DNA from 4 places in the Streptomyces sp. NPDC093795 genome. Region 2 is predicted to be linked to each of the others. Evidence: riboswitches for the same ligand, from Rfam matches in the RefSeq annotation. Region 2 holds a riboswitch; each other region holds the start of a gene.
What was found. Region 2 has a riboswitch for cobalamin ahead of cobN (cobaltochelatase subunit CobN). Riboswitches for the same ligand answer to the same signal wherever they lie in the genome.
Positions count from the first base shown of each region.

Region 1 (5,391 bases), on a different contig from region 2:
CGCCCGCGTCGGACTCCGGTGCGCGGGGGTGGGACTGGCGGGCCGTGTCGAGGCGGAAGCCGTCCGGGGCGTGGACGACGCACATGCCGGAGCCGATGCAGACGCCCCGGTCGACCTCCACGTGCCAGCGGTCCCCCATCACACGTCGCCGTATCCGGCCGGGAGGTGGATCATCTTGTGCTCCAGGTACTCGCCGAAGCCCTCGGGGCCGAACTCCCGCCCCAGGCCCGAGTTCTTGTAGCCGCCGAAGGGGCCGAGCATGTCGAGGCTGAAGGTGTTGACGTTGAAGGTGCCGGTGCGCACCCCCCGCGCGAAGTCGATGCCGTGCTCGACGTCCGCGGTCCAGACGCTGCCGCTGAGCCCGAAGTCGGAGTCGTTCGCGATCCTGAGGGCCTCGGCCTCGTCCCCGTACGGCAGGAGGCAGATGACCGGGCCGAAGATCTCCTCGCGGGCGATCCGCATGGAGTTGTCGACGCCGCCGAAGAGGGTCGGCTCGACGTACCAGCCGCGGTCGAGCCCCGTCGGGCGTCCGCCGCCCGCGAGGACCTTGGCGCCCTCCTGCTGGCCGATGCCGATGTAGTCGAGGGAGCGCTGCTGCTGGCGCCTGGCGACGAGCGGGCCGACCTGGGTGGCCGGGTCGAGCGGGTCGCCGACGACGAGGGAGCCGGCCGCCGCCGCGAGGGCCTCGGCGATCTCCTCGTACCGGGAGCGGGGGGCGAGGATCCGGGTCTGGGCCACGCAGGCCTGGCCGTTGTTCATCCAGGCGGCCGGGACGATCCCGGCGACGGCCGTCGCCGGGTCCGCGTCGGGCAGGATCACGGCGGCCGACTTCCCGCCGAGTTCGAGGGTGACGCGGGTGAGGTTGCGGGAGGCGACCTCCATGACCCGCTTGCCGGCCGCGACCGAGCCGGTGAAGGAGACCTTGTCGACGCCGGGGTGGGCGACGAGGTACTCGCTGACCTCGCGGTCGGCGGGCAGGATGCTGAGCACGCCCTCGGGCAGCCCGGCCTCGGTGGCGATGTCGGCGAGGATGTACGAGTCGAGGGGCGACTCGGGCGAGGGCTTGAGGACCACCGTGCAGCCGGCGAGCAGCGCGGGCCCCAGCTTGGCGGCGGCGGTGAACTGCGGCACGTTCCACGGGACGACGGCCGCGACCACGCCGACCGGCTCGCGGCGGACGAGCAGCGGCCCGAGGACGCCGCCGCGCCGCTCCTCGAACACGAAGTCGCGGGCCACGGTGATCGCCGTGTCCCAGACCATCATCGCGCCGAGCGCCTGGGCGAGGACGGACCAGGAGTACGGGGAGCCGTTCTGGGCGCTGATGGAGCGGGCGATCTCCTCGTGGCGGACGGCGATCGCGTCCTTGATGCGGCCGACGACCGCGATCCGCTCCTCGACGGTCATCCGGGGCCAGGGCCCTTCGTCGAAGGCCCGGCGGGCGGCGGCCACGGCCCGGTCGACATCGGCGGTGGAGGCGTGCGGGACCCGCCCGATGACCTCCTCGGTGTGCGGGGAGATGACCTCGATGACCTCCTCGCCGAGCGGGTCGGTCAACTCCCCGCCGATGAACAGCTTTCCGTGCTCCACAAGCTCGGTCATGACGGCCGCCTTCTGAGGAGAGGATTTCCCTGACGATGTCTCAGAACTGATACCAGTTCTAGTTATGATGGGCAACGGTCGAGCATGCTCCGTACCACCGTGGAGAGATGAGGATCCATGCGGGAACCCGCGAACCAGGTCACCGAGCACGGCGGGGGCGTCTGGTCGCTCCGGGTGCCCATCCCCGACAACCCGCTCGGCCACACCCTCGTCCACGTCCTCGACACGGACCGCGGCCCCGTCCTCGTCGACACCGGCTGGGACGATCCCGTCTCCTGGGCCGAACTGGTGGCAGGGTTGGGCGAGTTGGGCCTGTCCGTCGGCGACGTCCACGGGGTCGTCATCACCCACCACCACCCCGACCACCACGGGCTCTCCGGCCGGGTCCGCGAGGAGTCCGGGGCCTGGATCGCCATGCACGCCGCCGACACCGCCGTCGTCCGCCGCACCCGCGAGTCCGAACCCGGCACCTGGCTCGACTACCTCTCCCGGAAGCTCGCCACCGTCGGCGCCCCCGAGGACCACATCGCCCCGCTGCGGGCCGCAAGGGCCTCCGGGCGCATGGACACCCTGCCCGGTCTGTGCTCCGCGATCCCCGACCGCGAGATCGTCCCCGGCGAGCTGCTCGACCTGGCCGGGCGCCGGCTGCGCGCGATCTGGACGCCTGGCCACACCCCCGGCCACGTCTGCCTCCACCTGGAGGAGGAGCACCCGTCCCGGCTCCCCGGGCACGGCCGCCTCTTCTCCGGCGACCATCTGCTGCCCGGGATCTCCCCGCACATCGGCCTCTACGAGGACCCCGACGACGGGACGGTCACCGACCCCCTCGGTGACTACCTCGACTCCCTCGAACGCGTCGGGCGACTCGGCGTCGCCGAAGTCCTCCCCGCCCATCAGCACGCCTTCACCGACGCCGCCGGCCGGGTCCGCGAACTCCTCGACCACCACGAGGACCGGCTCACCGGGCTCCTCGGGCTGCTCGCCACCCCGCTCACCCCCTGGCAGCTCGCCGAGCGGATGGAGTGGAACCGCCCCTGGCGGGACATCCCCTACGGGTCGCGGAACATCGCCGTCAGCGAGGCCGAGGCCCACGTGCGCCGCCTGGTGAAGCTGGGCCGCGCGGAGCCGGTGGCGGGCACGGACCCGGTGGAGTACGTGGCCGTGTGAGGTCTCAGGCCTTCCAAGATCACCCCGGAGCCCGTCCCCGCGCGGGTGTGAGCCGCCTCGCACCCCCCGGGGCCCGGGCCGTACGGGCCGGTAGAGTGAGGGCACGTCGTCATCATGCCCGTAAGGGGGGAAGCCGGTGCGAATCCGGCACTGACCCCGCAACCGTAAGCCGTCTCCCAGGAGGCGGCGAGTCGGAATGCCCCGCCCGGGACGTGACCGCCGGCACCGTCGAGGAATACGGAGCCGGAGCCTGGTGCCCCTGTGGCGTGCCGGTGCCCGGCCGCAGGAGAGGGCCCCATGAACACCGTCCGCCGCGGCGCCGCCGCGCTCGCCGCCGCCGTCCTGCTCGGCTCAGGAGCAGCCGGGGTGGCCATGGCCGCACCCGCCGCTCCCGCCGCACCTTCCCCCTCCGCCTCGGCCGTCGCGATCCCGCCCGGTCTGTACGGCAAGAAGGACCCGACGTACGACGGCGTCTGGCGCCAGTCGCTCGCCTTCCTCGCCCAGCGCGCCACCGGCTACCAGCCCGCCGACCAGGCCGTGGACTGGCTCCTCGGCCAGCAGTGCGCGGACGGTTCCTTCGGCTCGTACCGCGCGGACGTCACGAAGGCCTGCGACGCGCAGACGATGCGGGACACCAACGCCACCGCCGTCGCCGTGCAGGCGCTCCGCGCCGTCCGCCGCCAGGCCACCGACCCGGCGAAGATCGACACGGCCGTGAAGGCCGGCGCCGACTGGCTGCGTACCGTGCAGAACAAGGACGGCGGCTGGGGGTACGGCGTCGGTGGCCCCAGCGACGCCAACTCCACCTCCATCGTCGTCGGCGCGCTCGCCGCGACGGGTGTGCGGCCCGGCTCGTTCACCTCCGCCGAGGGCCGTACGCCCTACGACGCGCTCCTCTCCTTCGCGGTGCCCTGCTCGGACAAGGCCGGCGCGGGCGCCTTCGCGTACCAGCCGGACAAGACCGGCAAGCTGCTCGCGAACGCCGACGCCACCGCCGCCGCGACCCTCGCCGGGCTCGGCAAGAGCATCGTCGCCACCAAGGCGTCCCCGGCGCAGCCGCCGGTCTGCACCGACCTGTCGAAGCCGACGGTCGAGCGGGCCGCGCTCAACGGCGCCTCCTACCTGGCGAAGGCCGTCGCGAAGACCGGTCACCTCGCCCTGCCGCCGATGCCCGGCGCCGCCGACACGGCCGAGCAGCCCGACTTCGGCAACACCGCCGACGCCGTCGTCGCGCTCGCCGCGTCCGGCGCCGCGAAGGAGGCGAAGCCCGCCCTCGACTGGCTGGAGAAGAACTCCGCCGCCTGGGCGAAGGAGAGCGGACCGGCCGCGTACGCGCAGCTGATCCTGGCCGCCCGGGCGACGGAGACCGACCCGCGCGAGTTCGGCGCGGTGGACCTGGTGGAGCAGCTCAACGCCACCGGTCCTGCGCCCAAGTCCCCCGACACCTCGGCCTCGTCCACGACGAGTGACGACGAGGGCCGCGGTTTCGACGTGTGGTGGATCATCGGCATCGGCACGGTCGTCGGCGTCGGCATCGGCTTCCTCGTGAGCGGCCGCAAGAAGTGAGAGCCGTCAGTGGGGTGACCGCGCGGGCCGCGGGCGCCGCGGCCGGCGCGCTGCTCACCCTGACCGTGATCGCGGCGGCTCCGGCGCAGGCGGCCGGCTACCGCTACTGGTCGTTCTGGGAGAGCGACGGCGGCAAGCCGTGGGCGTACGCCACGCAGGGGCCCGCGACCGCGCGCCCCGCCGACGGTGACGCGATCGGCTTCCGCTTCGCGGTCAGCAACGGCACGGGCGACACCTCCCTGCCCTCCGCCGCCCCCGACTTCGCCGGGATCTGCGGAGGCGTGGAGAAGAAGGCCGGCACCAAGCGGGTCGCGGTCGTCGTCGACTTCGGCGGCGCGGCGGACGCGCCGCCCGGCGAGACCCCGCCCGAGAAGACGGTCGAGGTCGGCTGCGCGCAGGTCCGCGAGGACGCGACGGGCGCGGAGGCGCTCGCCACGGTGGCGAAGCCGCTGCGGTACGACAGCGCGGCCATGCTGTGCGGGATCGCAGGCTACCCGGCGCGGGGCTGCGGCGAACAGGTCGCGGAGAACGCCCCCGCGCCTGCCCCCGCGACGGCGTCGACGACCCCCAGCGCCCGGGAAGAGGGAAGCGGCGGCGGTCCGTCCTTCGGCGTCCTCGCGGGCGGGGCGGGCGTCCTGGCCCTGGGCGGGGCGGCGATCTGGAAGGCCCGCCGCCGCGCATGAGTGCGGCCCGCCTGAGCGCGAACGGTACGAGCGCGGCCGGTGTGAGCGCGAACCGTACGAGCGCAGCCCGTATGAGCGCGAACCGTACGAGCGCAGCCCGTATGAGCGCGAACCGTACGAGCTCGGCCCGTACGAGCGCGAACCGTACGAGCTCGGCCCGTACGAGCGCGGGCCGAGGCCTCAGTGTGTTCGCGGCCCCCGAGGCGAGCCGGGCCAACGCCCTGCACGCGGGCGCGTGGTGGCTGTGGGCGCTCGGCCTGGCCGTCGCCGCCTCCCGTACCACCAACCCCCTGCTGCTCGGTCTGCTCGTCGGGGTCGCGGGTTACGTCGTGGCGGCCCGCCGTACGGACGCGCCGTGGGCCCGCTCGTACGGCGC
Region 1 covers NZ_JBIWIO010000002.1:696,382-701,772, reverse strand. The annotation lists gene ACIRB7_RS08175 (ferredoxin) at 1-139, opposite strand, end outside; gene ACIRB7_RS08170 (aldehyde dehydrogenase) at 139-1,599, opposite strand; gene ACIRB7_RS08165 (MBL fold metallo-hydrolase) at 1,717-2,766, shown strand; cobalamin riboswitch at 2,857-2,987, shown strand; gene ACIRB7_RS08160 (prenyltransferase/squalene oxidase repeat-containing protein) at 3,064-4,332, shown strand; gene ACIRB7_RS08155 (SCO2322 family protein) at 4,329-5,015, shown strand; gene ACIRB7_RS08150 (energy-coupling factor transporter transmembrane component T) at 5,117-5,391, shown strand, end outside.
Region 1: it holds a riboswitch for cobalamin, as region 2 does, so the genes downstream of both, ACIRB7_RS08160 (prenyltransferase/squalene oxidase repeat-containing protein) here and cobN (cobaltochelatase subunit CobN) in region 2, are expected to answer to the same signal.

Region 2 (5,391 bases):
ACAGTTCGAGGGCGGCGGCGGAGCGGGTGGTGCCGAGCTCGGCGGCCAGGCCCGGCACGGACGGGTCGGAGAGCGTGCAGATCACCTCGTTGTCGGCGGGCAGCCGCTTGCGGGTGACACCGCTGGCGACCATCTGGGCGTCGCAGAGGATCGGCGCGCCGGCGCGGAGGGCGGCGCGGGCGCTCGCGACCACGCCGGGGGAGTACGCGATGTCCCGCACGAGGTCGGTCATGCCGCAGGCGTGGATCATCCGGACCGCCACCTGGGCGACGTCGGCGGGCAGGCCCGCGAGATCCGCCTCGGCTCGGATCGTGGCAAAGGACCGGCGGTAGATCTCCGCCCCGTCCTTCTCGTAGTCGAACATCGTGTCGCTCTCGCTCATCTCGTGTGGGGCGTGTGGTCGACGGGGGTGCGGGCTGCCGCGACGGCTCCCGACAGGGAGGTACGGGAGGTGGGGGCGCCGTCCACCAGATAGGTGTCGTCGCCGGTGGCGAGGACCTCGATCCGGTCGCCGTACGGGTGCCCGCAGCCGCGTGCGCACCCGGAGAAGTGCACGGGAAGCCGCCCCGCGGGCGCGGCGAGGGCGTCCGCCCGTACGTCGGCGAGGGACTTGGCGCAGCCGGGGCGCCCGGTGCAGACGGTGACACCGGCGCCGGGGGCGTCGGGCCGGGTGATCAGTCCGTACGACTCCAGGCGCGCGAGCCGGTCGGCAGCCGTACGCGTACCGGTGCCGACGACGACCACCCCGCGCCACGGCGTCAGCCGTATCTCGTCGGCCGGAAGCAGGGCCCGCAGCTGAGCGGCGGTCAGCCGGCCGAGCGGCGCGAGGACGTACAGCGCGCCGCCCCGGAGCACGCCGGGGGCAGGCGGCGGGGACGCGGGCAGGGGCGGTGCGGGTACGGGCTCGGGCACGCGTACGGGCTCGCGGCCGGGGTCGGATACGGGCTCGTGTACGCGTACGGGCTCGGGTATGCGTACGGGTTCGCGGCCGGGCTCGGCCACGGGCTCCGCCGTGATGCCCGCCGCCGTCAGGGCGCCCGCCCAGTCCGGCGCGTGGTCGTCGGGGAGTTCCTGGGGGCGCCAGGCCCCGTTGCCGGCCGCCTCGGCGGCGTCGAGGAACGCGAGGGCGGCGGCGAGGGCGGCGCGGACGGCGTCGGCGGCGGTGAGCCGGAAGGCCGTCGGGCCGAGCCGCAGCAGGACGGACCCGTCCTCTCCTGCGACCAAGCTCACATCCCCGCCGAGCGGGGCCACGTCGCCGCGCCCGTCGTCGAGGACGAACAGGAACCGTCCCGAGAGGGAGGCCGCCCGGGGCTCGGCGCACAGTGCGGCGTCCAGCTCGCGTGCCCACAACTGCACGTCGGCGTGGCCGAGTCCGTCGAGTCCCGCGGTGGGCGAGGCGACGATGTTGCGGACGCGTTCGTGGGTGGGGGAGGGCAGCAGGCCCGCCTCGGCGAGGAGCGCCGCGAGCTCCGCCCCGCAGTCGTCCGCGAGGCCCCGCAGCTCCGCGTTGCCGCGCGAGGTGATGCTGATCCGCCCGTCCCCCAGGGTCTCCGCGGCGGCCGCGAGCGCCTCGACCTGACGAGACGTCAGACGCCCTGCGGGCAGGCGCAGTCGGGCCAGGCGTCCGTCCTCGGCGAGGTGCAGGCGCAGCGCCCCGGGGCAGGCGTCGCCACGGTCCCGTATGCGAGCTTCGCCCGGTTCGGGCGTCGTGGGTGGGGTGGGCGGCATGGCGGCGAGCATACCCACGGGGAACGGCGCGGCCACCGGGTGTGACCAGGCCGACCCGGCGGCCCGCCCCGGGCCGTGGGCGGCACGATCTAGGATGCAGATCGGCATGGGGTCCCAGGACCCCGGGGAGGAAGCCCGGTGAGAATCCGGCGCGGTCCCGCCACTGTGAGCCCGTACCAGGCACGACGGAACGGGTGAGTCAGGAACTCCCGCCGTCCATACGACCACCCGGGGCGCGGACAACCCCGAGGAAGGCCTGCGCTCGCCATGCTTCTGCTGCTGTCGCACTCCGACACCGACCTGCTCAGTGCCCGCGCGGCGAACGCTGCCTCGGCCGGCGGCCCGGTGGAGTACCGCTTCGCCAACCCCGCCCGTCTCCCCCTCGCCGAGCTGCCCGGCCTCCTGGACGGTGCCGACCTCGTCGTCGTACGGCTCCTCGGCGGTCTCCGGTCCTGGGAGGAGGGCCTGGACGCGGTCCGCGCCGCCGGAAAGCCGGTGGTCGTCCTCAGCGGCGAACAGGCCCCCGACGCACAGCTGATGGAGGCGTCCACCGTCCCGATCGGCGTCGCCACCGAGGCGCACGCCTATCTCGCGCACGGCGGCCCCGGGAACCTGGAGCAGCTCGCCCGCTTCCTCTCCGACACCGTCCTGCTCACCGGTCACGGCTTCGAGGCCCCGGCCGCCGCCCCCACGTGGGGCCCGCTGGAGCGCACCCCCCGCACGACGGACGGCCCGACCGTCGCCGTGCTCTACTACCGCGCCCACCACATGAGCGGCAACACCGGCTTCGTCCACACCCTTTGCGAGGCGATCGAGGACACCGGCGCGCAGGCGCTCCCGCTGTACGTGGCGTCCCTGCGCGCCCCCGAGCCGGAGCTGCTCGACCGCCTCCGTACCGCCGACGTCATCGTCACCACCGTGCTCGCCGCGGGCGGCACCAAGCCGGCCGAGGCGCAGGCCGGTGGCGACGAGGAGGCCTGGGACGCGGGGGCGCTCGCCGCGCTCGACGTGCCGATCCTCCAGGCCCTGTGCCTGACCGGCTCGCGGTCGGCGTGGGAGGAGAACGACGAGGGCCTCTCCCCGCTGGACGCCGCCAGCCAGGTCGCCGTGCCCGAGTTCGACGGCCGTCTGATCACCGTCCCGTTCTCCTTCAAGGAGATCGACGAGGACGGTCTGCCCGCGTACGTGGCGGACGCCGAGCGCGCCGCCCGCGTCGCCGGGATCGCCGTACGCCACGCCCGGCTCCGGCACATCCCGAACGCCGAGAAGAGGCTGGCGCTCGTCCTCTCCGCGTACCCGACGAAGCACTCCCGCATCGGCAACGCCGTCGGTCTCGACACCCCCGCCTCCGCCGTCTCCCTCCTGCGCCGTCTGATCGCGGAGGGGTACGACTTCGGGCCCGCCGAGGAGCTTCCCGGCCTGGTCTCCGGTGACGGCGACGAGCTGATCTACGCCCTCATCGAGGCCGGTGGCCACGACCAGGACTGGCTGACGGAGGAGCAGCTCGCCCGCAACCCGGTCCGTATCCCGGCCGCCGACTACAAGCGCTGGTACGCGACCCTGCCGGAGGAGCTCCGCACCCACGTCGAGGAGCACTGGGGTCCGGCGCCCGGCGAGATGTTCCTCGACCGCTCGCGCAACCCGGAGGGCGACATCGTCCTCGCCGCCCTGCGCCGCGGGAACCTCCTGATCCTCATCCAGCCGCCGCGCGGCTTCGGCGAGAACCCGATCGCGATCTACCACGACCCCGATCTCCCGCCGTCCCACCACTACCTGGCCGCCTACCGGTGGATCGCCGCCCGCGCCGAGGACGGCGGCTTCGGCGCCGACGCCATGGTCCACCTCGGCAAGCACGGCAACCTGGAGTGGCTGCCCGGCAAGAACGCCGGCCTGTCCGCCGCCTGCGGCCCCGACGCGGCCCTCGGCGACATCCCCCTGATCTACCCGTTCCTCGTCAACGACCCGGGCGAGGGCACCCAGGCCAAGAGGCGCGTCCACGCCACCCTCGTCGACCACCTGGTGCCGCCGATGGCCCGCGCCGACTCGTACGGCGACATCGCGCGCCTGGAGCAGCTGCTCGACGAGTACGCGCAGATCTCCTCCATGGACCCGGCGAAGCTGCCCGCGATCCGCGCCCAGATCTGGACGCTGATCCAGGCCGCCAAGCTCGACCACGACCTCGGTCTCCAGGAGCGCCCGGAGGACGACGGCTTCGACGACTTCCTGCTGCACGTCGACGGCTGGCTGTGCGAGGTCAAGGACGCCCAGATCCGCGACGGTCTGCACGTCCTCGGCGGCGCCCCGGAGGGTGAGGCCCGCGTCAACCTGGTCCTCTCCATCCTGCGCGCCCGCCAGATCTGGGGCGGCACGCAGGCGCTGCCCGGTCTGCGCGAGGCCCTGGGTCTCGACGAGTCGGCCGCGACCCGCACCACCGCCGACGAGGCGGAGGCCAAGGCGCGCGAGCTGGTCGAGGGGATGGAGGCGGCGGACTGGTCGGTGGACGCGATCCCGACCGTGGCCGCCGCGTACGGCCCCGAGGTCGTCGCCGTCCTCCGCTTCGCCTGCGAGCAGGTCGTGCCGCGCCTGGCGTCGACGACGGACGAACTCACGCACGCCGTGCACGCACTGAACGGCGGCTTCGTCCCGGCGGGACCGTCCGGCTCCCCTCTCCGTGGCCTGGTCAACGTCCTGCCGACCGGCCGGAACTTCTACTCCGTCGACCCGAAGGCCGTGCCGTCCCGGCTCGCCTGGGAGACCGGGCAGGCGCTCGCCGACTCCCTCCTGGAGCGCTACCGCACCGACAACGGCGAGTGGCCGACGTCCGTGGGCCTCTCCCTGTGGGGGACCAGCGCGATGCGCACCGCCGGCGACGACGTGGCCGAGGCGCTCGCGCTGCTCGGCGTCCGCCCGCTGTGGGACGAGGCCTCGCGCCGCGTGAACGGCCTCGAACCGATCCCGCTCGCGGAGCTCGGCCGCCCGCGCGTCGACGTCACGCTGCGCATCTCGGGCTTCTTCCGGGACGCGTTCCCGCACGTCATCGGGCTTCTCGACGACGCCGTACGGCTGGTCGCGGGACTTGAGGACGAGCCCGCGTCGGAGAACTACGTACGGGCGCACACGCAGGCCGACCTCGCCGAGCACGGCGACGAGCGGCGCGCCACCACCCGTATCTTCGGCTCCCGGCCCGGCACGTACGGCGCGGGCATCCTCCAGCTGATCGACTCGCGCGACTGGCGGACGGACGCGGACCTCGCCGAGGTGTACACGGTGTGGGGCGGTTACGCGTACGGGCGGGGGCTCGAAGGGCGTCCGGCGCGGGCCGAGATGGAGACGGCGTACAAGCGGATCGCGGTCGCCGCGAAGAACACGGACACCCGCGAGCACGACATCGCGGACTCGGACGACTACTTCCAGTACCACGGCGGCATGGTGGCGACCGTCCGCGCGCTGAAGGGCTCGGCCCCGGAGGCGTACATCGGGGACTCGACCCGGCCGGAGACCGTCCGCACCCGCACGCTCGTCGAGGAGACCTCCCGGGTCTTCCGCGCGCGCGTGGTCAACCCGCGCTGGATCGAGGCGATGCGCCGCCACGGCTACAAGGGAGCGTTCGAGCTGGCGGCGACGGTCGACTACCTCTTCGGGTACGACGCCACGACGGGCGTC
Region 2 covers NZ_JBIWIO010000006.1:306,619-312,009, reverse strand. The annotation lists gene ACIRB7_RS18895 (precorrin-8X methylmutase) at 1-382, opposite strand, end outside; gene cobG (precorrin-3B synthase) at 379-1,740, opposite strand; cobalamin riboswitch at 1,820-1,956, shown strand; gene cobN (cobaltochelatase subunit CobN) at 1,996-5,391, shown strand, end outside.

Region 3 (5,391 bases), on a different contig from region 2:
CCAGGTGATCAGCGAGGGGACGGCAACCGGCATGTCAGACGCGGCAGATACGGCACAAGGGAAACAACCCACCATCACACCCATGCGGGTGGTGATCGGACTCTGTCTGTTCGCCCCGTTCGTGGCGATGCTCTGGGTGAGTTCCTACGCGAGGACCGAACCGCTCTTCGCCGGCATCCCGTTCTTCTACTGGTACCAGATGCTCTGGGTGCTGATCTCCACCGTGCTCACCATGGTCGCCTACAAGCTGTGGCAGATCGACCAGCGTGCCCGCAAGGGAGGTGACGCGCGATGAAGGACGTCACCGGGGTGAACGGCGTCGCACTCGCCGTCTTCATCTTCTTCTTCCTGGCCGTCACGGTCATGGGCTTCCTCGCCTCGCGCTGGCGCAGGGCCGAGAACGAGAACAGCCTCGACGAGTGGGGCCTGGGCGGCCGCTCGTTCGGCACCTGGGTGACCTGGTTCCTGCTCGGCGGCGACCTCTACACCGCGTACACCTTCGTCGCCGTCCCGGCGCTCATCTACACGGCGGGCGCGGCCGGCTTCTTCGCCGTGCCGTACACGATCCTGGTCTACCCGCTGATCTTCACCTTCCTGCCGCGCCTCTGGTCGGTCTCGCACAAGCACGGCTACGTCACCACCTCGGACTTCGTGCGCGGCCGCTTCGGCTCCAAGGGCCTGTCCCTCGCGGTGGCGGTCACCGGCATCCTCGCCACCATGCCGTACATCGCGCTCCAGCTCGTCGGCATCCAGGCCGTCCTGGACGTGATGGGCGTCGGCGGCGGCGAGACCACCCACTGGTTCATCAAGGACCTGCCGCTGCTCATCGCCTTCGGCGTCCTCGCGGCGTACACGTACTCCTCGGGTCTGCGCGCCCCCGCGCTCATCGCCTTCGTCAAGGACACCCTGATCTACATCGTCATCGCGGTGGCGATCATCTACATCCCGATCAAGCTGGGCGGCTTCGACGAGATCTTCGCCAAGGCCGGCGAGGCGTACGCCCAGACCAACCCGGCGACCGACAAGCCGCGCGGCGCGCTCGTCCCCGGTGAGGCGGGCCAGTGGACGTACGCGACGCTCGCCCTCGGCTCGGCGCTCGCGCTGTTCATGTACCCACACTCCATCACGGCGACGCTGTCGTCCCGGAGCCGTGAGGTCATCCGCCGCAACACCACGATCCTGCCGCTGTACTCGCTGATGCTGGGCCTGCTCGCGCTGCTCGGCTTCATGGCGATCGCCGCCGGGATCCAGGTGAAGAACGGGCAGCTCGCCATCCCGCAGCTGTTCGAGACGATGTTCCCGGACTGGTTCGCGGGCGTCGCGTTCGCCGCGATCGGCATCGGCGCGCTCGTCCCCGCCGCGATCATGTCGATCGCCGCGGCCAACCTCTTCACCCGCAACATCTACAAGGACTTCATCAAGAAGGACGCGACCCCGGCGCAGGAGACCAAGGTCTCCAAGATCGTCTCGCTCCTGGTGAAGGTCGGCGCGCTCGCCTTCGTCCTCACCATGGACAAGACCGTCGCGATCAACTTCCAGCTGCTCGGCGGCATCTGGATCCTGCAGACCTTCCCCGCCCTCGTCGGCGGCCTGTTCACCCGCTGGTTCCACCGCTGGGCGCTGCTCGCCGGCTGGGCCGTCGGCATGCTCTACGGCACGGTCGCCGCGTACGGGGTCGCCAGCCCCACCCAGAAGCACTTCGGCGGCCCCTCCGCCGAGATCCCCGGCATCGGCGAGATCGGCTACATCGGCCTCACCGCCTTCGTCCTCAACCTCGTCGTCACGGTCGTCCTCACCTTCGTCCTCAAGGCCGTCAAGGCCCCGGAAGGCATCGACGAGACCTCCCCGTCCGACTACACGGCGGACGCCGGAGACGCCGGCGTGCAGACCGAGATGCCGAAGCTCGGCGCCGACACGCACTGACGCTCACGGCCGCGGCGCACTGACCGGCCGCACGGCCGCGACGCGCCGAACCGCCCCACAACCGCACCCGAAGGGCCCGGGATCTCCGCCGTGAGATCCCGGGCCCCTTCGCGTCCCCGTGGAGGCACACTTCCCTCATGGACTTCACGATCAGGGCGGTACGGCCCGAGGAGTACGAGGCGGTCGGAGAACTCACCGCGGGCACCTATCTGGACGACGGGCTGCTGAAGTACGGGGCGCAGGACTCCTATCTGGACGTGCTGCGGGACACAGCCCGGCGGGCGCGCGAGAGCGAGGTACTCGTCGCGGAGGACGCCGACGGGCGGCTCCTCGGCGGAGTGACCTTCGCCACCGGCGACACCCCCTGGGCGGACATCGCGGTCGCGGGCGAGGCCGAGTTCCGCATGCTCGCCGTCAGCCGGGAGGCCCGCGGCCGAGGCGTCGGAGAAGCCCTCGTACGGGCCTGTATCGAGCGCGCGAGGGCCCTTCCGGGGTGCGAGCGCCTCGTGCTCTCCACGGACGCGAAGATGGTCTCTGCACACCGGATCTACGACCGCCTGGGCTTCGTCCGCACCCCGCACCGGGACTGGGAACCGATCCCCGACCACTCGCTGCGCACCTACGCCCTGGAGTTCTGACACCGGGCGGCGACACAACATGTGGGGGGTGCCATGAGCGGCGCCCCCCACATGTATGCTCGTGCTCGCTGTCGACGCAGGGGAATCCGGCGCGAATCCGGAACTGTCCCGCAACGGTGTGCTTCCTACGGATACGACACATTCGTACGAGGTGAGTCCGAGGACCTGCCGACAGCGCGCCCGGTCCGTCCGTTCCGGGTGCCACTGACGTCCGGGCCTCGCGGAGTGGGCCGGTGGAAGCGTCGCGTCCGGCGTTACGGATGCCCGCATGCCCGCCTTCCCCCGCCGCGGCCCCGAGCCGAGCGAGGGAGAGCCCCCACGTGACCATCGCGCCCGCCGATCCGGCTTCCGCCGAGGCTTCCGCGGTCGAGAGCGACGGCCCCGGGACCGTGCTGCTGCGGACCCTGACCGACCTCACCGCCGATCTCGCCGACACCGACCCCGGCAAGGTCGCCGCCGCCGCGCTCCGCGGCCGCAGCGCCGCGTCGGACGAGGCGGAGCTGCGCGAGCTGGCCACCGAGGCGGCCGCGGGTCTGATCGCGGAGGACCCGGCGTACTCCCGGCTCGCCGCCCGGCTCCTGACGGTCACCATCGCCGACGAGGCGGCCGGCCAGGGCGCGTACTCCTTCTCCGCCTCCGTCGCCGTCGGTCACCGCGAGGGCCTGATCGCCGACCGCACCGCCGAGTTCGTCGCCCTGCACGCGGCCCGCCTCGACGCGGCGATCGACCGGGCCGGCGACGACCGCTTCGGCTACTTCGGCCTGCGCACCCTCTACTCGCGCTACCTGCTGCGCCACCCGATCACCCGCAAGGTCATCGAGACCCCGCAGCACTTCATGCTCCGCGTCGCCTGCGGTCTCGCCGAGGACGACAGCACGCGCGCCCTGGACGAGGTCACGGCGCTGTACGGCCTGATGAGCCGCCTGGACTACCTCCCGTCCTCCCCCACGCTCTTCAACTCCGGCACCCGCCACCCGCAGATGTCCTCCTGCTACCTCCTGGACTCCCCGCAGGACGAGCTGGACTCCATCTACGACCGCTACCACCAGGTGGCGCGCCTCTCGAAGCACGCGGGCGGCATCGGCCTCTCGTACTCCCGCATCCGGGCCCGCGGTTCGCTGATCCGCGGCACCAACGGGCACTCCAACGGCATCGTGCCGTTCCTGAAGACCCTCGACGCCTCCGTCGCCGCCGTGAACCAGGGCGGCCGCCGCAAGGGCGCCGCCGCCGTCTACCTGGAGACCTGGCACGCGGACATCGAGGAGTTCCTGGAGCTCCGCGACAACACGGGCGAGGACCAGCGCCGTACGCACAACCTGAACCTGGCGCACTGGATCCCGGACGAGTTCATGCGCCGGGTCAACGCCGACGCCGACTGGTCGCTGTTCTCCCCGGCGGACGTCCCCGAGCTGGTCGACCTGTGGGGCGAGGAGTTCGACGCCGCCTACCGCGCCGCCGAGGCGAAGGGCCTGGCCCGCAAGACGATGCCGGCCCGCGACCTGTACGGCCGGATGATGCGGACCCTGGCCCAGACCGGCAACGGCTGGATGACCTTCAAGGACGCCTCGAACCGTACGGCGAACCAGACCGCCGAGCCCGGCACGGTCGTCCACTCCTCCAACCTGTGCACCGAGATCATCGAGGTCACGAACGACGGCGAGACGGCCGTCTGCAACCTGGGCTCGGTCAACCTCGGCGCGTTCGTGGTGGGTTCGGACATCGACTGGGAGCGCCTCGACGCGACCGTCCGCACCGCCGTCACGTTCCTCGACCGGGTCGTCGACATCAACTTCTACCCGACCGAGCAGGCGGGCCGCTCCAACGCCCGCTGGCGGCCGGTGGGCCTGGGCGCGATGGGCCTCCAGGACGTCTTCTTCCAGCTGAAGCTGCCGTTCGACTCGGCGGAGGCCCGCGCCCTGTCGACGAAGATCGCCGAGCGCATCATGCTGGCGGCCTACGAAGCCTCGGCCGACCTCGCCGAGCGCAACGGCCCGCTGCCGGCCTGGGAGAAGACCCGTACGGCCCGGGGTGTCCTGCACCCCGACCACTACGACGTCGAGCTGAACTGGCCGGAGCGCTGGACGGCGCTGCGCGAGCGCATCGCGTCGACCGGCATGCGCAACTCGCTCCTCCTCGCCATCGCGCCGACGGCGACCATCGCCTCGATCGCCGGCGTCTACGAGTGCATCGAGCCGCAGGTCTCCAACCTCTTCAAGCGCGAGACGCTCTCCGGCGAGTTCCTCCAGGTCAACTCGTACCTGGTCGACGAGCTGAAGAGGCTCGGCGTGTGGGACGCGCAGACCCGCGAGGCCCTGCGCGAAGCCAACGGCTCCGTCGCCGGCTTCACCTGGGTCCCGGCCGAGGTCCGCGAGCTGTACCGCACGGCGTGGGAGATCCCGCAGCGCGGCCTGATCGACATGGCGGCCGCCCGTACGCCGTTCCTGGACCAGTCGCAGTCCCTGAACCTCTTCCTCGAAACCCCGACCATCGGCAAGCTGTCGTCGATGTACGCGTACGCCTGGAAGCAGGGCCTGAAGACGACGTACTACCTGCGCTCCCGCCCGGCGACCCGGATCGCCCGCGCGGCGCAGGCGTCGACCGTGGCCGCCACCATCCCCGTACAGCAGGCGACCCCCGACGCGGACGCCCTCGCCTGCTCCCTCGAAAACCCCGAGTCCTGCGAGGCCTGCCAGTAATGAGCACCACCGAGAACAAGAACCTCCTCGACCCGGGCTTCGAACTGACCCTCCGTCCGATGCGCTACCCGGACTTCTACGAGCGCTACCGCGACGCGATCAAGAACACCTGGACCGTGGAGGAGGTCGACCTC
Region 3 covers NZ_JBIWIO010000001.1:15,635-21,025, forward strand. The annotation lists gene ACIRB7_RS00080 (DUF3311 domain-containing protein) at 32-295, shown strand; gene mctP (monocarboxylate uptake permease MctP) at 292-1,923, shown strand; gene ACIRB7_RS00090 (GNAT family N-acetyltransferase) at 2,061-2,561, shown strand; cobalamin riboswitch at 2,600-2,749, shown strand; gene ACIRB7_RS00095 (ribonucleoside-diphosphate reductase subunit alpha) at 2,882-5,257, shown strand; gene ACIRB7_RS00100 (ribonucleotide-diphosphate reductase subunit beta) at 5,257-5,391, shown strand, end outside.
Region 3: it holds a riboswitch for cobalamin, as region 2 does, so the genes downstream of both, ACIRB7_RS00095 (ribonucleoside-diphosphate reductase subunit alpha) here and cobN (cobaltochelatase subunit CobN) in region 2, are expected to answer to the same signal.

Region 4 (5,391 bases), on a different contig from region 2:
GGCGGCCATGCGCTCGAAGCCGTGCTCGGTCTCCTCGAGACCGACGTGCATCGACCCCATGATCACCCGGTTGGGCAGGGTGGTGAACCCCAGGTCGAGCGGGCTCAGCAGGTGCGGGTACGGGGTCATGCGGGCGCCTCCTCGCGCAGGATCGTCGACCTCAGTTGTAGGGGACCCCCTCCCGTTGTGCAACTAGTTGCAGAAGATCTGGCACGTGATTTCTACTACTCGGTAGCAAAGTGGCTACTAGTCGGTAGCGAGGGGCGCCGAGGCAGCCCCCACCCACACGTCCAGGTCCTCCGGCGTCCGAGGCTCCGGTGCGTCCGCGTCGAGCAGGCCGTGGGCCCGGAGCAGCCGTGCCACGGCCGTGCCCCAGGGGCGTCGCAGCCGGGCCGCGTCGAGCAGCGCGTCGTCCGCGAGCAGCTCGGCGACCGGGCCCGTACGCAGGCCGGCGGGGGAGAGCACCGCCGCCTCGTCCGCCCAGCGCAGCGCCAGATCCACGTCGTGCGTCGCCATGAGCACCGTCGTACCGGCCTCCCGGAGCCGCTGGAGCGCGTCGAGCAGCCGCTCCTGCCCGTGCGGATCGAGCCCGGCCGTCGGCTCGTCCATGATCAGCACCCTCGGCCGCATCGCGACGGCGCCCGCGATCGCGGCCCGCTTGCGCTGCCCGTACGACAGCAGATGCGTCGGCCGGTCCGCCAGTGCCACGATGTCCAGCGCCTCAAGAGCCTCCTGGACCCGCAGCCGTACCTCCTCCTCGGGCAGCCCGAGGTTCGTCGGACCGAACGACACGTCCTGGCCGACCGAGGCGGCGAACAGCTGGTCGTCCGGATCCTGCGTCACCAGCTGCACGGTGGTCCGCAGCCGGGTCAGCCCCTTCCGGTCGTACGCCACCTCCGCCCCGTCCAGGAGCAGCGACCCGCTCCCGCAGCGCAACCCGCCGCTGAGGAGCCGGAGCAGGGTCGTCTTGCCGCTGCCGTTGCGGCCGAGCAGCGCCACCGCGCGTCCCTCCGCCACCGAGAAGTCCACGCCCGACAGGACCGCGGGCCCCTCCTCGTAGGCGAAGCCCGCGTTCACCAGCTCCACCACGGGAGCCGCAGGGACCGAAGGCGTCGAAGACGTCACGGCAGGAACCTTTCCAGTACGAGGGTGAGGGCGACGAGCCCCGCGAGCAGCGCGCCCGTGGCGGCGAGGAACCGGCGGGACACCACGCACACGGGCACGAGCACCCGCAGCGTCCCGTCGTATCCCCGCCCGGCAAGCCCCGACTGCAGGCGCTGCGCCCGGTCGAAGGCCCGCACGAACGTGGTCGCGCCGAGACCGGCGAGCGAACGCCAGGTCGCGGCCCGGGTGGTGTGTCCGAGCCGGGCCGCCTGCGCCTGCCGGATCTTCGACAGGGAGTCGAGCAGCAGGAAGATGATCCGGTACATCACGAGTGCCACGTCCACCACCGGCGCCGGCACCCCTGCCCGGACGAGCCGGGGCAGGACGTCGGAGACCGGCGTGGTGAACGCGAACAGCAGCACCCCGAGCGACGCCGACGCGGTCCGCAGGAGCAGCTCGACCGCCTGGATCGGGCCTCCCGGGGCGAGTGCGACGAGCCCCCGGGCGCCGCCCACCTCGAAGAGCAGCGGGATCGCGCCCGTGACACAGAAGCCGAGGGGGATGCGGAACGCCCGCCACAGCGCCCGGCCCGGCACACCGGCCGGACCGAGCAGCACGCCGAGCGTGGCCGCGGCCACGAGCACAGCGCCCGGCCACGGGGGCAGACAGACCGCGCACAGGGTCAGACCGAAGCCGAGCAGCGCCTTCTCGGCGGGATGGCGGCGGCGCCAGCGACTGCTGTGCGCCGCCGCGTCGATCGGCAGCATCGGCGGCTACGCGCCCGGCTCGCCCGGCTCGCCGGGGTCCCCGGGGGCGCCCCCGTCCGGCGCGCCCTTCGCCCCGGCCGCCTCCGCCAGGGCCGCTCCCTGCCTCCGGCCCCTCCGCAGACCGAAGTAGTACGCCAGGACACCGGCGCCCAGCGCCGCCTGGAGGGCGAACAGGGCGGACTCGATCTCCCCGGACGGCGGTTCGTACAGCGGCGTGAACCACGGCTCGTAATCCGGCTGGAGCTCGGTGATCGCGGTCTCCGCCTCCGCGTCCGCCCCGGTGAACGGTTCCTCCTTGTGATCCCCGAGCCCCAGCGCGAGCGGCAGTACCGCGAGCGCGGCGACGACGAGCAGCAACAGGGTGTTGATCTTCGCGTTCCGGCTCATCACGCGGCCGCCTCCTCGCGTCGCTCCGCCGTGCGCCCGGCGAGGACGCCGAGCCGGATCAGTTCGCCCTTGCTGGACTGCGTGAGCAGCCGCATCACGAGCACGGTCAGCAGGCCCTCGCTCACCGCGAGCGGAATCTGCGTCACGGCGAAGATCCCGCCGAACTTGGCGAGCGCCCCGGCGATACCGCTCCCCGGGTCGGGGAAGGCGAGCGCCAGCTGCACACTGGTCACGCAGTACGTCGACAGGTCGGCGACGAACGCGCCGAAGAAGACGGCGACCATCAGCGGCGTACCGGACCGGCGCAGCAGCCAGTACGTCCCGTATCCCGCCCAGGGGCCGACGATCGCCATCGAGAAGGCGTTCGCGCCGAGCGTGGTGAGCCCTCCGTGGGCGAGCAGCAGGGCCTGGAAGAGCAGGGTGATCGTTCCCAGGACCGCCATGATCGGCGGCCGGAAGAGGATCGCGCCCAGACCCGTACCGGTCGGATGTGAGCAACTGCCGGTCACGGACGGCAGCTTGAGCGCCGAGAGGACGAAGGTGAAGGCGCCGGCGGCGCCGAGCAGAAGAGTGGACTCGGGGTTGGACCGTACCTCGCGGGTCAGCGCGCGGACCCCGTGGACGATGAACGGTGCGGACGCGACGCCCCAGGCGGCCGCGTGCACAGGGGGCAGATACCCCTCGGCTATATGCATGGTTGGGAGACCCTCTCCAGCACCTCGTGGATGGACAACGCACCCTGGCCGGTCTCCTGGCTGACGGTCATACGTCCGGACTCCGCCTTCCCACACCACGACGGTCTCCCGTCGCGGTCCAGTGGCTTCCCCGAGGGTGTGTCCCCGCGGGGGTGGAGCCGGACCTCCCGATCACAGTGGCGAGGGCCGCACCGGTACTGCACCGGTTTCCCGTACACCAAGGCCCTGTGACACTAGTGCGTTGACCAGGTACATCACAACACGGTCGCCACCCGGTGCGGTTTCTCACTCACTCCACGCAGTCACTTCACGCCGTACTCCGGGTCGTCACACCTTGCGGTAGGCGTACGCCTCCGAGGCCGCCGCCGCCACCGCGTCGAGGTCGCCGCCCGCGCTCGCCGTGACCAGCGCGGCGACCGCGCCCTCGACGAAGGGCGCGTCCACCAGACGGGAGCCGTCGGGAAGCTCGTCGCCCTCGGCGAGCAGCGCCTTCACGGTGAGCACCGCGCTCCCCAGGTCGACCAAGACCGCCACTCCGGCGCCCCGGTCCGCGGCCTTCGCCGCCTCGCAGATCAGCTCGGAACTCGTCCCGAGCCCCCCGTCCGGGGTCCCGCCCGCGGGGACGATCGGCGCCAGGTCGCCGCCGCCGGACAGACCCCGGGCGAGCTCGGCCACGGCGGTCGCGACGGCGGCGCTGTGCGAGACGAGCACGATGCCCACGGGCGCGGAACCACCGCGGCCCTCCGCACCACCGGTCACGGCGCTCACGATGCCCCCTCCGTACCCGCGGTCGTCCGCGCGGTGGCGTCGAGCGCTGCGCTCACGATGCCCCCTCCGTCCGCGCGGTCGTCCGCGCGGTGTCGTGGAGCGCGGCGAACAGCAGCGCCGACGAGGTCGCCCCCGGGTCCTGGTGTCCCACCGACCGCTCGCCCAGATAACTGGCCCTGCCCTTGCGCGCCCGCAGCGGTACGGTCGCGAGGGCGCCCTCCTCGGCGGCGGCGCGGCCCGCCGCGTACGACTCCCGCAGACCCTCCACGGCCGGGACGAGGGCGTCCAGCATCGTCTTGTCGCCGGCCTGGGCGCCGCCCAGCTGGGAGACGGCCGCCACGCCGGACCCGAGCGCCTCCGCCAACCGCACCCGGGTGACCCGCTCGTCGTCGCCCAGCGTCTTGCCGGTACGGCGCAGCAGCGTGCCGTACAGCGGTCCCGACGCGCCGCCGACAGTGGAGATCAGCTGCCGTCCGGCGGTGGTCAGCACCGCGCCCGGCGTGGCCGGCGGCTCCTTCGCCAGGGTCTCGGTGACGGCGGCGAACCCCCGCTTCAGATTGGCGCCGTGGTCGGCGTCGCCGATGGCGGAGTCGAGCTCGGTGAGCCGGTCCGCCTCACGGTCGACGGCCTCGGCGACCGCGGCCAGCCAGCGCACCAGGAAGTCCGCGCCGAAGGTCTCCGTCATGTCGGTCCCCTCTCCCATCCCTCGTCTCACCGGCCCCAGCGCAGCGCGGGCGTCTGTACGGGCGCGTCCCACAGGCGGAGGAGCTCCTCGTCGACCTCGCACAGCGTCACCGAGCAGCCGGCCATGTCGAGCGAGGTCACGTAGTTGCCGACGAGGGTACGGGCCACCGGCACGCGCCGCTCGCCGAGTACGCGCTGCACCTCGGCGTTGAAGCCGTACAGTTCGAGCAGCGGGGTCGCGCCCATGCCGTTGACCAGCGCGATCACCGGCCCGGAGGGTCGGAGGTCCTCGACGACGGCGTCGACGGCGAAGTCCGCGATCTCCCGTGAGGTCATCATCGGCCGCCGCTCCCGACCCGGTTCGCCGTGGATCCCGACGCCCAACTCCAGCTCCCCGTCGGGGAGATCGAAGGTGGGGCTGCCCTTGGCGGGGGTGGTGCAGGCGCCGAGGGCCACGCCGAAGGACCGGGAGCGCGCGTTCACCTGGCGGGCGATCGCCTCCACCCGCTCCAGCGGGGCGCCCTCCTCGGCGGCGGCGCCCGCGATCTTCTCGACGAAGAGCGTGCCGCCGGTGCCGCGCCGGCCCGCCGTGTAGAGACTGTCCGTGACGGCGACGTCGTCGTCGACGAGGACCTTGGCGACCTGGATGCCCTCGTCCTCCGCGAGTTCCGCCGCCATCTCGAAGTTCAGGACGTCGCCGGTGTAGTTCTTGACGACGAACAACACCCCGGCGCCGCTGTCGACGGCCGCCGCGGCCCGCACCATCTGATCGGGCCGGTGGAGGCCGCGGTGGAGGCCGACGCCGCCGACGCGGCGGTGAGCCACAGCGATCTGGTCGTACGGGGCCCGCTGTTCGGGGTGGCCGCGCAGAGCGAGGACGACGGACCGCGGTGGCGGGTGGTCGTCGAAGTCACCAACGGCTGTCCGCAGCAGGCCCGCGACGGGCTGAACTCGCTGCTCTGGTTCCGGGCGAAGGACGACGCGAA
Region 4 covers NZ_JBIWIO010000003.1:617,454-622,844, forward strand. The annotation lists gene ACIRB7_RS11605 (FAD-dependent oxidoreductase) at 1-129, opposite strand, end outside; gene ACIRB7_RS11610 (energy-coupling factor ABC transporter ATP-binding protein) at 247-1,125, opposite strand; gene cbiQ (cobalt ECF transporter T component CbiQ) at 1,122-1,871, opposite strand; gene ACIRB7_RS11620 (energy-coupling factor ABC transporter substrate-binding protein) at 1,878-2,258, opposite strand; gene ACIRB7_RS11625 (energy-coupling factor ABC transporter permease) at 2,258-2,953, opposite strand; cobalamin riboswitch at 2,982-3,218, opposite strand; gene ACIRB7_RS11630 (PTS-dependent dihydroxyacetone kinase phosphotransferase subunit DhaM) at 3,281-3,721, opposite strand; gene dhaL (dihydroxyacetone kinase subunit DhaL) at 3,774-4,406, opposite strand; partial or broken gene ACIRB7_RS11640 (dihydroxyacetone kinase subunit DhaK) at 4,433-5,179, opposite strand; gene ACIRB7_RS11645 (DUF5954 family protein) at 5,195-5,391, shown strand, end outside.
Region 4: it holds a riboswitch for cobalamin, as region 2 does, so the genes downstream of both, ACIRB7_RS11625 (energy-coupling factor ABC transporter permease) here and cobN (cobaltochelatase subunit CobN) in region 2, are expected to answer to the same signal.